Regions from separate parts of the Bacillus sp. DTU_2020_1000418_1_SI_GHA_SEK_038 genome, predicted to be linked through region 2. Evidence: riboswitches for the same ligand, from Rfam matches in the RefSeq annotation. Region 2 holds a riboswitch; each other region holds the start of a gene.
What was found. A riboswitch is a leader RNA that binds a small molecule or an ion and turns the genes downstream of it on or off. The one in region 2 is predicted to bind thiamine pyrophosphate.
Positions count from the first base shown of each region.

Region 1: it holds a riboswitch for thiamine pyrophosphate, as region 2 does, so the genes downstream of both, RRV45_RS05890 (ABC transporter substrate-binding protein) here and tenA (thiaminase II) in region 2, are expected to answer to the same signal.
Region 3: it holds a riboswitch for thiamine pyrophosphate, as region 2 does, so the genes downstream of both, RRV45_RS05380 (thiamine phosphate synthase) here and tenA (thiaminase II) in region 2, are expected to answer to the same signal.

Region 1 covers NZ_CP135435.1:1,187,827-1,192,501, forward strand. Annotated here, with positions in the region: gene RRV45_RS05875 (ABC transporter ATP-binding protein) at 1-15, opposite strand, end outside; gene RRV45_RS05880 (ABC transporter permease) at 17-778, opposite strand; gene RRV45_RS05885 (thiamine-binding protein) at 778-1,068, opposite strand; gene RRV45_RS05890 (ABC transporter substrate-binding protein) at 1,082-2,077, opposite strand; TPP riboswitch at 2,171-2,280, opposite strand; gene RRV45_RS05895 (MBL fold metallo-hydrolase) at 2,491-3,339, shown strand; gene RRV45_RS05900 (cupin domain-containing protein) at 3,398-3,919, opposite strand; gene RRV45_RS05905 (DUF4179 domain-containing protein) at 4,081-4,675, opposite strand, start outside.
Region 2 covers NZ_CP135435.1:2,224,318-2,228,992, forward strand. Annotated here, with positions in the region: gene RRV45_RS11015 (ABC transporter permease) at 1-285, opposite strand, end outside; gene RRV45_RS11020 (ABC transporter ATP-binding protein) at 272-1,015, opposite strand; gene tenA (thiaminase II) at 1,035-1,724, opposite strand; TPP riboswitch at 1,836-1,925, opposite strand; gene RRV45_RS11030 (branched-chain amino acid aminotransferase) at 2,020-3,090, opposite strand; gene RRV45_RS11035 (response regulator transcription factor) at 3,292-3,891, opposite strand; gene RRV45_RS11040 (sensor histidine kinase) at 3,903-4,675, opposite strand, start outside.
Region 3 covers NZ_CP135435.1:1,078,991-1,083,665, forward strand. Annotated here, with positions in the region: gene RRV45_RS05365 (ThiF family adenylyltransferase) at 1-548, opposite strand, end outside; gene RRV45_RS05370 (thiazole synthase) at 545-1,318, opposite strand; gene thiS (sulfur carrier protein ThiS) at 1,322-1,522, opposite strand; gene RRV45_RS05380 (thiamine phosphate synthase) at 1,539-2,147, opposite strand; TPP riboswitch at 2,225-2,332, opposite strand; cyclic di-GMP riboswitch class I at 2,634-2,719, shown strand; gene RRV45_RS05385 (PAS domain-containing sensor histidine kinase) at 2,815-4,371, shown strand.

The DNA.
Region 1 (4,675 bases), 1.0 Mb from region 2:
CGTTAAGACACTCATTTTAGTTTGCTCCTTTTGACTGCCAGCGGATAAGAAGTCGTTCAATTAAAATAATAATTGCAAAAAATAAAAGACTTAACGCCATAATCGCAAAGATGGCAACAAACACCCGATCTGTTCGGAATGAGGAAGAAGCTAAAGTCATATACACACCGATGCCTGATTTTGCCCCAAGCCATTCGGAAATCACGGCACCCATCACACTATAAGTGGCAGAGATTTTTATTCCTGAAAAAATGGAGGGGAGAGCATGTGGAAGTTCCAGCTTCCAAAACATTTGACTCTTCGTTGCGCCTGCCATTTTCATATAATGCCTTAAGTCAGCTGATGTTTGCTTAAACCCATCAAGAGCTGCGATAGTAACAGGGAAAAAACAAACAAGTGTAATGACAATCATTTTTGGCAAAAGCCCAAAACCAAACCAGATAACCAATAATGGAGCGAGAACGATCACCGGAATATTTTGTGAAAGAATCAGAAACGGATAAACAGCTTCTCGGACAAACGGCAAGAGATAGAGCAGGATAGCAGCGGAAAGGCCAATCCCAACTCCAATCGCAAACCCTGTAACCCCGAGTTTTATCGTTGAAAGCATGTGTTCAGAAAAACTTGCAAAGCCTGTAATCGCTTCCGTCATAATGGTTGAGGGCGCAGGTAGCAGCCATTCTGGAATTCCGGCTTTTTTAACTACCAGCTCCCAAATGAAAAAGAAGAGAAGGAGAACGACAACCGATCTCCATCCCTTAAGTCGCTTCAGCTTCATTATTGATACTTCTCCGTTAACTGACTCATCGTGATACCTGTTGGCTGATATAAAATTTTCACTTGAGAAATCACGTTTCTGCTGCCCATTTCAATCATGCGTTCATTCATTTTCTTAATCACATCAAAAAGATAGGAAAGCTCACCTTCCATCGTTGTTTCTAATGGAGAAACTTTGTAGGCCACACCTGATTCTTCAATAATTTTAATCGCTTCATCCACATATGGAATCACGTCTTCGCCATTTTTTGTTTTCGGTATTATTTGAATGCTAACTAGGGCATTGTTCATCCTGCCAGTCTCCTTACTGTGGTAAATAGTCGTTTGTATAGGCTTTTTGTGCATCTAGTTCACTATCTAATAATTGATTTTCATACATCCAGCTTGCATAGTTTTCCCAAACTTCAAGTTTCTGTTCACCCCATCTTGGCGCATCATCTTGATATTTTGATGCCAGCCATTCCTGGCTTTTCTTCACAAGCTCTTGATCAAGATCAGGTGCTGCTTTTAATAAACTATCAGCTGCATCGGATGGATTGTCGATGGCAAATTTATAACCTTTCGAAACAGCCTTCAAAAATTTCTTCACTTGTTCCGGATTAGATTCAAGCTTCTTTTCATTTGTTGCAAGGACTGGTGTATAGTAGTCAAGTTTCTTACTATAATCGGTTAAATAGACCATATTAATCTTTTCTCCGCGAAGTTCCGCTTCAATGCCTGTCCAGCCATAGTAGATCCATGCAAAGTCAACATCTCGTTTTACCGCTGTAAAAAAGTCTGTATCTCCCATATTCACAATGGAAACATCTTCTACGTTGGCATTTTCGACTTGCATTAATGAAGCAATCACTGATTTTTCAACTGGTGCTCCCCAGCCCCCGTATGTTTTTCCCGCAAAATCCTTTGGAGAAGTGATGTTTTTCTCCGCTGGAGAGGCAAATCCTGATGTATTATGCTGAATAACTGCTGCGATTGAAACTAAAGGAACTCCTTGAACACGAGCTTGTGTAATACTTTCCTGATAGCTTACGCCAAAATCGGCTTTCCCCGAAGCGACCAGCTGATCGGCTCCTGCTTCACCAGGCATAATAATTTCAACATCCAAGCCTTCTTCGTTAAAATATCCTTTATCCTGAGCAACATATAAACCGGTATGATTCGTATTCGGCGTCCAATCAAGAACTACCGTTACCTTTTCATTTTTCTCTAGCTTGTCCTTCTGTTGATCTGCCGAATCCTTTCCTCCAGCACATCCTGCGAGAAGCAAGACTGTCAACATCGTTGCAATAAACTTTTTCATGATCGTTTCCTCCAAAGTATTCATGATGTTTTACCAGAAAAAATAAAAAACACCCGGATGAGAACCCGCGCGTACATGAAAAAACATATCTATTCTTCATTCGAATACGTTTCCTCCGCTGGTCTTACCCAGATCAGGTTCAAAGGGTCAGTACCTCTCAGGTCCAATCTCAACCGGTCACACCGGTTCCCCCACAATTCTAATGCTATTTATTTTTTCAGATACTTTATTATATCAAATAATAAGAGGGCGAAGGAGCTTAAAATATGAAATCTTTTTGCGAATAGACAACCTTGAGCAAGAACCGCTAAATTTTCATTTTATCTTTGTATTCAATTCTGGAATCTCTATATGTATTAGAAATTTGAGTTTGTTATGTTAAAATAATAAAAAACACGAGAGTAGGTACTTAAATGCTGAAAAAACTTACAAATAAAGTGTATTATATGCCACATTATTCGGAAACTGACCGTCCTGCATTAGGTTTAATTTGTGGGGATGACTTTAGCGTTGTCGTTGATTCAGGGAATTCGCCCGCACATGCAAAGGATTTTCTTAATTTAGTGGGTAAAATGGAAATCCCGCCGGTCAAGTTTGTTGTTATCACACATTGGCATTGGGATCATATCTTTGGCATAAAAACGATGGGATTATTAACGATTAGCCATGAGGAAACAAAAGAAAAATTGGAATATTTGAAAACTCTTAAATGGGATGATGCTTCACTAGATGCGCGAGTTGAGACGGGTGAAGAGATCGAATTTTGCAGTGAATATATCAAAAAAGAAATGCCGAGCAGGGATAATTTAGAGCTGCAGGTGCCAGATTTAACATTTAGTGATAAGTTCGAAATGGATTTGGGCGGCGTAACTTGTGTAGTTGAACATGTTGGAGGAGTCCATGCGCAGGATTCATCCATCATTTATGTTCCTGATGAAAAAGTGATGTTTCTAGGAGATTGCATCTATCAGGACTTTTATAGTGGCGAATGGAGCTATGATCTGAACGAACTCACCATCTTATTAGAAAAAATCAAAAAATATGATGTCAATAGTTATGTAACTGGACATCAAGATCCAAAAACGTATGAGGAAATGTGGAGCTTCTTGGATGATCTTATTAATATAGGAGAAATCGTAGGTGAAGAGGTTTCTGTTGATTCAGCTGTCACTAAGTTTAACGAAGTACGAGGGACAGAACCAAGTGAAGAGCAGCTTGAGTATATCCAAAATTTTGTCAGCGGCAATCAGAAGAAAAAATAAATATGTTAAAGAAGGCCCCTAGTAAAATTTACTTTACCAGGGGTCCGTTGTTTATAGCTTACTCAGGAATGGTTTTATATGCTAACTTTTCAATGATCTCTTTATGCGTAGGATATTGAGAAAGGAGCTCGTCTTGTGTGAACAATTCAAAGTCCTGAAATTCAAAACCTGGAGAAACCATACAGCCTACTAAGGAGAAGGTATCTTCTTCCATAACAGACGATCCGAAAATAGCATTTTTCGGAACTAAAGCTTGAGGGACTTCTCCTTTATCCAAATTTAATCCTAATTTTATCTCTTCATATTCTCCGTTTTCATGAATAATATGAATCGTTAAAGGACTTCCAGCATGATAATACCATAATTCATCAGATTTCAAGCGGTGAAGATGGGACAGATCATTAGAAGTTAATAAAAAATAAATACTCGTATATAGCTTTCGTTTCCCCTCAAAATTCACTGTTAATTCTTGATCAGAAGTTCTTTCACCAGATTCGAATGTTCTTTTATAATATCCGCCTTCTGGGTGTGGCTCTAGTCCAAGTTTCGATACAAAATATTGTGCATCATGATTGTTCAAAGTAAAATACCTCCAAAAAAATTCAAATCTCTTGAGCTTACCAAACAAATAATCCTGCGATCATCGCAGTTAAACTAAATGAACCAGTGAAGTATAACAAAAAACATCTCACTAATAAAGGTTATTTTAATATAATGAAAAATCCCGATATTTTTAAAAGGCTATTTCATGATTAAGGGAATATTCACAGCAGCAGATCCTTTTAAATACTTTTCGTAGCTATTGAAATAAATTCGAATCGGATTTGTTTTATTGCTTGTGTCAAATGTGTAGGTTGATTCTGCCATCCCATCTCTATTGCTATGACTCGAACCATTAGTATAAACAGTCTTGCCGTTTGCATCGACTGCTTGGAAAAACATTTGATAGAAATGATTTTCTTCTTTCGATTTAAAGTTAGCACGAATTGTATTATTACTTTCAATTCCGATAATTACATTTACATTGTCGGGAATATAGAGGACTTTCTTCTTTAGAAAATCGACTTCGATATAATCCTTTCCTTTTGGCAATGCCTGCACATCATTAATTTCCAACGTCAAGTTCTTTGGCTCTCTAAAATAGTTGCTTTGAAAAAAGAGTGATGCTTCTGCGTCACGCATACCTCCAAAACCTGAAAATCCATTTGTAATCGTACCCCATACTTCGCCTTTTTCATCCAATAAACGCATGCTTTTAATTTGCAAAATTTGCATGGTGTTTGCAGAATCGACTGCGATATCAAGCTTTGCCCGAAGCGGAGAGATCCTCAGTGAT
Region 2 (4,675 bases):
CATTTTTTCCAGCGTTTTGTAAAAAAACATTCCAACTGCTAATGTAATTCCTCCTGCAGCGGCAAGGAGAAATCCAATTAGAAATTCAAGCATCGTAGCTGGCATATGTTCAAGCAGAAGTGGCTGCCAATTTTCAAAAATAGAAATGACGACACTCGTTGGTGCCGGGATGATAAAGGCAGGAACTGCATCAGCACGTACGAGCCATTCTAATAAAGTCAGGATAGCAGCAGAAAAAATGAGAAACAGACTATAAGACTGAATCCATAGGTTAAATCTTTTCATAGGCGATCTTCTTCTCCAAGCTCTGTCTTAAAGTAATCAATTCTTTTTCATGGAGCATAGCAAGGTTGCGTGGTCGTTTTAGATTGACGTTTATTTCCTCAACCTCTTTATTCGCGTGCAACAATAGAATTCGGTCACTAAGAAAGCATGCTTCCTCCAAATCATGGGTGATAAACAATACGGTTTTGTTTAATTCCTGCCAAAATGAAAGCAGCCATGCCTGCATTTCTTTTTTCGTTAATGCATCGAGTGCGCCAAATGGTTCATCAAGCAATAACAATTCCTTGCCTGTTAGCAACGCGCGAAGAAAAGAAACTCTTTGTCTCATCCCTCCTGATAGTTGTTTTGGAAATGAATTCTCGTATTCTAGTAAACCTATTCGATGAAGCCACTCTCTTGCTCTGTCCTTTGTAAGCCCATTTCTCTTCTGAATTTCGGCTGAAATCATAATATTTTCTATTATTGTTCGCCAAGGGAGGAGCAAGTCACGCTGGGGCATATAGCCAACATCCCCAAGCGTGATTGCTTTTCCGTTCAAAAGAACTTCTCCGCTATCCTGTTTTAGAAGACCAGTAATTAATTTTAAGATAGTCGTTTTACCTGTTCCGCTTCTTCCAATCAAAGAGACAAACTCGCCATTACTTACTGTAAAGCTTAGATTGGATAATATTTTGTTTTCTGGTTTTCTATCTTTAAAGGCATATGATACATTTTTTAATTCTAGTGTCATTTTTCCACCGTCTTATTTGTTAAATTGGCCAGTCCTGTTTGTAATAGTTCATATCCCAAAATAAATACTCGTATTTCGAAGTCATTTGGAAATGCTCTTCTAGGACAGCGAGTTCCCGCTCTGGCTTCCCTTCTGCCAGTTCATCCATTAGTTCAATCAACCATTTTGCACCATTGCCAAATGTTTCAGAATCATAAGTTTCAATCCATTTCGCATATCGGTTGGAGGATAACTTGTCACCGTATTGTTTTCTTAATAACTTTCCAATCTCCCAATAATCCCATGCACAAGGAAGCAAACAGGAAACCACTTCGGATAAACTGCCATTTTGAGCGACATGTAACATATACCTCGTATACGCCAAATTGACAGGTGTAGGTTTAGTTGCCTCCAATTCTTCACGAGAAATACCAAATTCTGCTGCAAATTGCCTATGCAATTCCATTTCAAAATGCAAGGTTTCATGCAGGATTTTGGCAAACTTCCCCATTGTGTCGAGATCCTGCGCCTTCATCACACCTACTGCAAACAGTTTCGAATAATCAATTAAATACACATAGTCTTGCTTCATATAATGAATAAACTTCTTTTCATCTAAAATGCCCTTTCCCAGCTCTTGGACAAAAGGATGATTGTGGTTTTTCTCCCAAATTGGCTGTACATTTTCAAATAATCTTTCAGAAAACTTTTTTGTTTTAACCGTTTCCATTGTGTTCTCCTCCTGAAAATTTATATTTATTTTGTGTTGCATAACACACGAAAAAGATAAAAAAACCGCCTTCCATTTGGAAAGCGGTTAAGTCAATACGCAGAAAATATACGTAATCGTTAACTACTTCCCTACGCTAGTATGATCTAGATCAGGTTCAAAGGGTTCATCTCAGCCAAAAAGGCGCCCCTAGTAGAATTAAATAATATTTATAAGATTCATTCATAAGGATAGCATGAATAATAATTAATGCAAGTAAAATAATTCAAAAAAAGAACTGCCTGAGAGCAGTTCCTTATACTTCAACACTCCATCCAAACGGATCTTCAAGAGTTCCATTTTGAATGCCAGTTAAAGTTTCATATAATTTTTTCGCTAATGGACCAGTTTCGCCATTGTTTACAATTAGTTTTTCATTTTTCCAAGAAAATTCGCCAATTGGTGAAATAACAGCAGCTGTTCCCGTGCCAAATGCTTCCTCTAATTTTCCGTCTAAGCTTGCTTGATAGACTTCATCCATAGAAATCTTACGTTCAACAATAGGTAAGTTCCAATGCTTCAAAAGTTGAATAATGGAATCACGAGTAACCCCTTGTAAAATACTGCCATTCAATTCAGGGGTAATAATTTCGCCATTAATCTTAAAGAAGACATTCATACTGCCAACCTCTTCAATGTACTTCTGTTCTTTTCCATCGAGCCATAATACTTGGGAATAGCCTTCTTTGCCTGAAATCTCTTGTGCTTTCAAGCTGCCTGCATAATTTCCTGCCGTTTTTGCATCACCAGTGCCGCCTTTAACTGCACGTACAAATTCGGTTTCTACTGCAATTTTTACTGGGTTAATTCCTTCTTTATAATAAGCTCCCACTGGAGAAAGAATAATAATAAATTGATAGCTTAAAGAGGCTGATACGCCTAAATGCACTTCAGTAGAAATAATGAACGGACGAATATATAAAGATGTTCCTTCAAGATTAGGGATCCAGTCTCTGTCTACTCTAATTAGCTCTTTTAATGCTTCTAATGCAAGCTCTTCATCCAGTTCAGGCATGCACAAGCGAGCGCTTGATCGATTTAACCGTTCAAAATTTTTATTCGGCCTAAATAAAAAAACTTTTTCATCCTTCGTTAAATAGGCTTTTAACCCTTCAAATACAGTCTGTCCATAATGAAAAATTGTGGCTGCAGGGTCTAAAGTAATAGGTTGATATGGAACAATCCTTGGATCATGCCAGCCTTTCCCTTCCGTATAGTCCATAATAAACATATGATCTGTGAAGGTTCTTCCGAATTCAAGCTTGTCAAACGCTGGCTTTTCTTTTCTAGTTGCCGCTAAGTTAATTTCAATTTGATGGTCTTTCATCCTTCAATTCCCTGCCTTTTTGTATGCTGTGTCACTTTAATGATTGGTCCAATCACTGAAATATTCTTTAGATTACCACTAAAGAGAAGTAAATATTATTTTCAAATAATTTCTAATAGTTGTGATTGTAATTATAATTATCCGACAACTTATAGTCGTTTGTCGAGTAGTTTTTACAAATTTTTAAAAAAATTTTAACAATCATTTAAACCAGCCTTTTTCTTTCGACTGAGTAATGGCTTCGATTCTGTTTTTAACCTCAAGCTTATCTAGAATTTGTGAGATATAATTTCTTACAGTCCCTGTTTTAATACTTAATTCATCAGCAATTTCTTTTGTGTTTTTTCCATCAGCCACAAGCTCAAGCACAGCTTTTTCCCGTTCTGTTAAAGGATTTTCTTCGTTATACACATCGTCCATTAATTCTGGCGCATAAATTCTTCTTCCCGCCATCACTGTTCTGATTGAGTTTGCCAGATCTTCACTTGGACTATCCTTTAATAAATACCCCCGTACACCAGCCTTCAATGCTCTTTGAAAATAACCCGTTCTTGCGAAAGTAGTCAGGATGATGACCTTGCAATCCAATTCTTTTAATTCTTCCGCAGCTTCAAGTCCGCTTTTTTCCGGCATTTCGATATCCATCATACAGACGTCTGGCTTATAGTGTTTTACGAGGGCAATAGCTTCTTCTCCATTGCTCGCTTTTCCGACTACTTCCATATCATCTTCCAAATTGAGCAGTGAACCTAATGCGCCTAACATCATGCGCTGATCCTCTGCAATGACAATCCGAATCATGACCGCTCCTCCTAATCTGTCTGCTTAATAACACTTGGAACTTTCATGATAATGGCAGTCCCATCTTGTTCAATGATTTCTAATGTGCCGTTGACAAATTCCAGCCGTTCCTTAATTCCAAGTAATCCGTGCCCTTTTAATGAGTCATAATCTCTTCCAATACCAATTCCGTTATCTTTAATTTTTATACAAATCTCATTCGCCGTTTGCTCAATCGTGATTTCGCATTCAGTAGCCTTACTATGTTTTACAACATTTGTTACTGCTTCCTTCATACACATGCTGAGAATATTTTCAAGAAAGATGGATACATTTGAAAGCTTTAGTTCATTGCTGCAAATGAATTTGATTTGTGCTGCATCTAGGAGCTGCTTTATTAGGACGAGCTCCTCTTTTATCCGTATTCCTCTCATTTGAGAAACCATTTTCCTTACTTCATTTAAAGCTGTTCTCGCTGTTTGCTGAACATCCTTCATTTCATTTCGTGACTGTTCTGGATCTTTATAAACTAGTCTTCTAGCTAAATCACTTTTTAAACCAATGAGTGAAAGCTTTTGCCCTAGAGTATCATGTAAATCACGGGCAATTCGCTGACGCTCTTCCTGTTTCACCAGGTCTGCGATTCTCTTATTGGCATATTCAAGCTGCTCTTCAAGCTTCTCTTGTTTTTTCTTATTATACAAATTGAATGGAAGAAGAATGACACTAATCCAAATAATAATGATAAATGGCAATTGACTTAAAAAAAGCTCATCCCTCAGGATAAAGTTATAATTAATCGAAA
Region 3 (4,675 bases), 1.1 Mb from region 2:
GTATCGCACGTTAGTGTTTGTGGAGGAAGTGTTTCCAACAAACAATGAAGACAAGGACGCTCCCCCAATCCAATTGGATAAGTTAATCCATAACTGGCAACAACCGCTCCCATAAAAAATGGAATGCCCAGCTTCCTTGAAGCATCATTCATTAACAGTCTCGTTTCTATATTATCTGTTGCGTCTACAATCAACGTTTTTCCGCTGACAAGCTCTTCTGCATTTTCTACTGTGACATCAGCTACAATTGTTTCTACATCAACCGTGCTGTTGATTTCACTTAGCCGCTTCTTGGCAGCAACAGCCTTAGGAAGCTGGTCTATTACATCTTTCTCTGTATAAAGCTGCTGCCGTTGCAAATTGCTCCAGTCAAGGATATCCCGGTCAACAATCGTGAGCTTCCCGACGCCCGCGCGTACAAGCATTTCTGCACTTGCCGAGCCAAGCGCCCCTGCGCCAATGATTAAAATGTGAGCCTGGCTAATTTTCTTTTGGCCTATTTCTCCAATCGGTTCAAATAATTCCTGTCTTGAATAGCGGCTGTTCACGATGGGAGCAATCCTTCAAGCGGACTGCTTGCCACAGCATAATCCCTTTCATCAATCCGGCCTGCTTCATAACCTAAACGGCCTGCTTCGATGGCGAGCTTCATCGCTTCAGCCATTTTTATAGGATCTTTCGCACCGGATACTGCGGTATTCAACAGAACGGCATCAGCTCCAAGTTCCATAGCATATGCTGCATCTTTTGGTGAACCAATACCAGCATCGATAATAACAGGAACGGAAGATTGTTCAATAATAAATTTCAAATGAAGCGGATTTAAAATTCCTCTTCCGGAGCCGATCGGTGATGCACCTGGCATGACCGCATGAACACCAAGCTCTTCCAACCTTCTTGCTAAGACAACATCGTCCGATGTATAGGTAAGTACAGTGAACCCTTCTGCCAACAGCATCTCAGACGCTCTTAACGTTTCTACAGGGTCAGGTAAAAGCGTTCGGTCGCAGCCGATAATTTCGACCTTTATCATGTCACACAGCCCTGATGCTTTGGCCAGTTTCGCCGTCCGTACCGCTTCTTCAGCTGTTTTGGCTCCTGCCGTGTTTGGAAGTAAAGTATATTTGGATAAGTCAAGCATTTCCAGGAAATTTGGCTGCGATGGCTCGAAAACGTCCATCCTTCTTACGGCAAATGTAAGAATATCAGCATCGGACACGCGGACCGCTTCCTTTTGAATTTCAAAAGATGGATACTTTCCTGTCCCTAATAAAAGTCTTGATTGAAAGGTTTTATCTCCTATTTTTAACATGCTCATTCTTCATCCTCCTCCTACAAAATGGATCATCTCTACTTGATCACGTTCGCGAATGGGGCGATTATATTGGTCTTTTTGAACAATTTCCTTATTTACTTCAACAATCACGATCCGCTTGGAGAGCTCCAAATGCTGGAGTAATTGCTGAACGGTTGAAACATCTTCGGGCAGCGTATATGCTTGACCATTTAGTGTAATACTCATTAAAATTCAGCTCCTATTATCCTTTTGATAAGCAAATAGCTTGTTGACAAGCCTCGTAATATTCCTTTGCAGCGGATACCGGATCATCGCTTTCAAAGATCGTTGACATGACAGCGATCCCATTTACCCCGATATGGTGCAGCATGTCGATATGTTCCGGTTTAATCCCTCCAATTGCATACAAATCAACCATCACTTTTTTCGAGATTTCTTGAAGTTCCGAAAGCCCGCGGGGTTCTAAGCCACTTTTGCAGTTCGTTTCAAATACATGTCCATATAGCAGCCAATCAGCGCCCGCATACGAAGCGTGTTCAGCCTCTATAGCAGAATGTACTGAACGTCCTGCGAGTAACTGGGGGAAATGGTCTTTCACCTGCGAAACGGCAAGCCCGTGGCCTGGAAGCTGCACCCGTTGAATATTCGAAACAAGAGCTACATCCACCCTGTCATTCACAATTAATTTATCCTTACTGACTTTTTCTTCAGTCAATGCAGCGATCAACTCTATGTAATCATTGGCTGTTTTCGTCCGTTCCCTGATGATGAAATAATCTACGAACGGATCTATATTAATCATGATTTTAGTTAGATGATCCACCTTTAACCGATCATTCGTCACGGCCATCAGCTTCAATCACATTCCCCCTAACAAATAAAAAAACCACTCTCCTAAGCAAGGAAAGTGGTACTTTAAATAAAAAATAAAGTAACATAGCACTTCCCTACGCAGGCTCAAACCTGATCAGGTTATAAGGGTATCAGAGTACACTCTTCTCTCAGTCCTTTAAAAGGATTCCCCTAGTGATTTCACATTTACAATTTTCTGACTATAGGAATCATAACATATAAGCTATAATTATGGAAGTATGCGAAACAATCAAACTCCTAAACAGATAGAAACAAAATGGAACGAGGAGGTTTTTCTTAACAGGGATTACTTTCCTTTCCCATGCAATATAATTTGTAATTTGGGAATCCATTGAAACGAAAAAATTAGCACAATCAGCTGTTGTAAATAAAACAGTCTGAGGAAATATTTTGTAATAAAGGAATTGGTTCTTAAATATAATGATGCTATACTTGGAGTGAGTAAATATACCTACAGTAAAGCTTTCGATAATTGCAAACCTATCAAAAGGTAGGGGACGGAAAGCTACGGATTTAAGGCATTTTTGCTATGATGGTCGAGACAAAGATGAAGATGGATACTCATTAATTAAATCCACTTTTTTTTAGGTGGATTTTTTGTACGTTAACGAGGGATAAAGTGTAAGATTTTGAGGTGGTACAAAGTGGAACTGATTATAGGTTTTATACTTGCAATAGTGGTTGTTTTCATACTTGTCTTCTTTTGGACCCGTATAAAGAAAAAATTTTCGCGTGAATTATCTAATCAAAGATGGAAAGAGGAGTCTCTAAAAACTTACAATCAAGAGTTAGTAGATACAATCAGACTGCAGCAAGGGATGATTTTTAAGTTTATTAAGGATGGCGATAGATTTATTCATACTCTGTGTGATGGAAGGTTACTATATCGAATGGATCTTTTCCCTGAAAAGATTATTGGAAACGAATTATGTGATTTCCTTCCACATCTTGATGCAGAAACGGTTATTCAATATTATTGGCGAGCTTGGCAAGGCGAAGATAACGTCACGTACGAAGGGGGAATAAATGGTGTTTACTACCTGGCATCGTTGCGGCCTATTAGAAAAAAAGGTGAGGTAGTTGAAATCATTGGTTCATGTGTTGATATTACCGAAAGGAAGCGGGTAGAAAATGCTCTAAAGTTGAGTGAGGACAATTATCGTCTTATTACAGAGAACATGTTGGATTTAGTTGGACTCTGGGATATAGATGGAAGAGTTATTTATGCATCCCCTTCGCATGAAAAGGTATTGGGGTTTGATCCAAAAAAGTATATAGGAGTATCGGCCTTTGATTTGGTTCATCCTGACGATTCTCTGAGGGTATATGAACAATTTTTTCAAATGATTTCAACTAAGTTACCATTTCAAGTCGAGTTTCGGTGTGAAAATGCTGATGGTGAGTGGGTTTACGTAGAAGCTCAGGGAACCCCTGTAATTGGGGAGAGTGATAAATTAGAACATATTGTTGTTGTAGGGCGTAATATATCTGAGCGAAAGAAGGTAGATGAATTTATACGAAAAACGGAAAAGCTATCACTAGTAGGGCAATTGGCTGCAGGTGTTGCACATGAAATTAGGAACCCTCTTACTTCGATAAAGGGTTTTCTGCAGCTTATGCAAATGGAAATAGACAAACCAAACTATCTTGAAATTATGTTGTCTGAGATTGATAGTATAGAAAAAATAATACAAGAATTCTTATCACTTTCTAAACCACAAGCAAGTAAATTGGCACCGACTGATATTAATGAACTTTTGCAATATGTAATTACATTAATTAATACACGTGCCAAACTAAAAAATATTGCTATCGTTCAAGAGTCTGATTCCGAATTACCAATTATTCATTGTGACGAGCATCAAATCAAACAGGTTTTTGTCAATATTCTTCAAAATGCTGTGGAAGCCATGGAAAATGGAGGCGTAATTCAAATTCAAACAATGCGATCCGAATCAGACAATATTAGATTTAGGATTATTGACCAAGGATGCGGCATTTCTGAAGATCGAATTAAAAGTATTGGTGAGCCTTTTTATAGTACGAAAGAAAAAGGAACGGGATTAGGATTAATGATTAGTCATAAAATTGTTCAAGAACATGGGGGCACCCTAAGCCTAGAAAGCACCATAAATAAAGGAACCATTGTTGATGTTATTTTACCTATTGGGAAAAGTGAACCGGTGCTTGTCACTCCCTGATAAGTTCGAACTAGAGGAGAAGTAATACTGAATGTAAAGTTCCGCAAATAGAATTTGAAGGAAAAAGAAAGCTCTGTTTACCCCTTTTGAATACAAGATGTAAAAGTCAAAAGGAAAAAGAGAAAATTAATAACACCAAATTCCACGAACGGGCGCAATCCTGGAACAAGGATAAGCGCTCATTTTCTATTTTAATGGCCAGTTTGTTATCTAGGGCTATTCGCATAATAACACAAAAAAAACGCCGTGATCGGCGTGTTTTTAATGCAGGCAGGAAAATAATATAGCCTTTTTTCAACAAAAG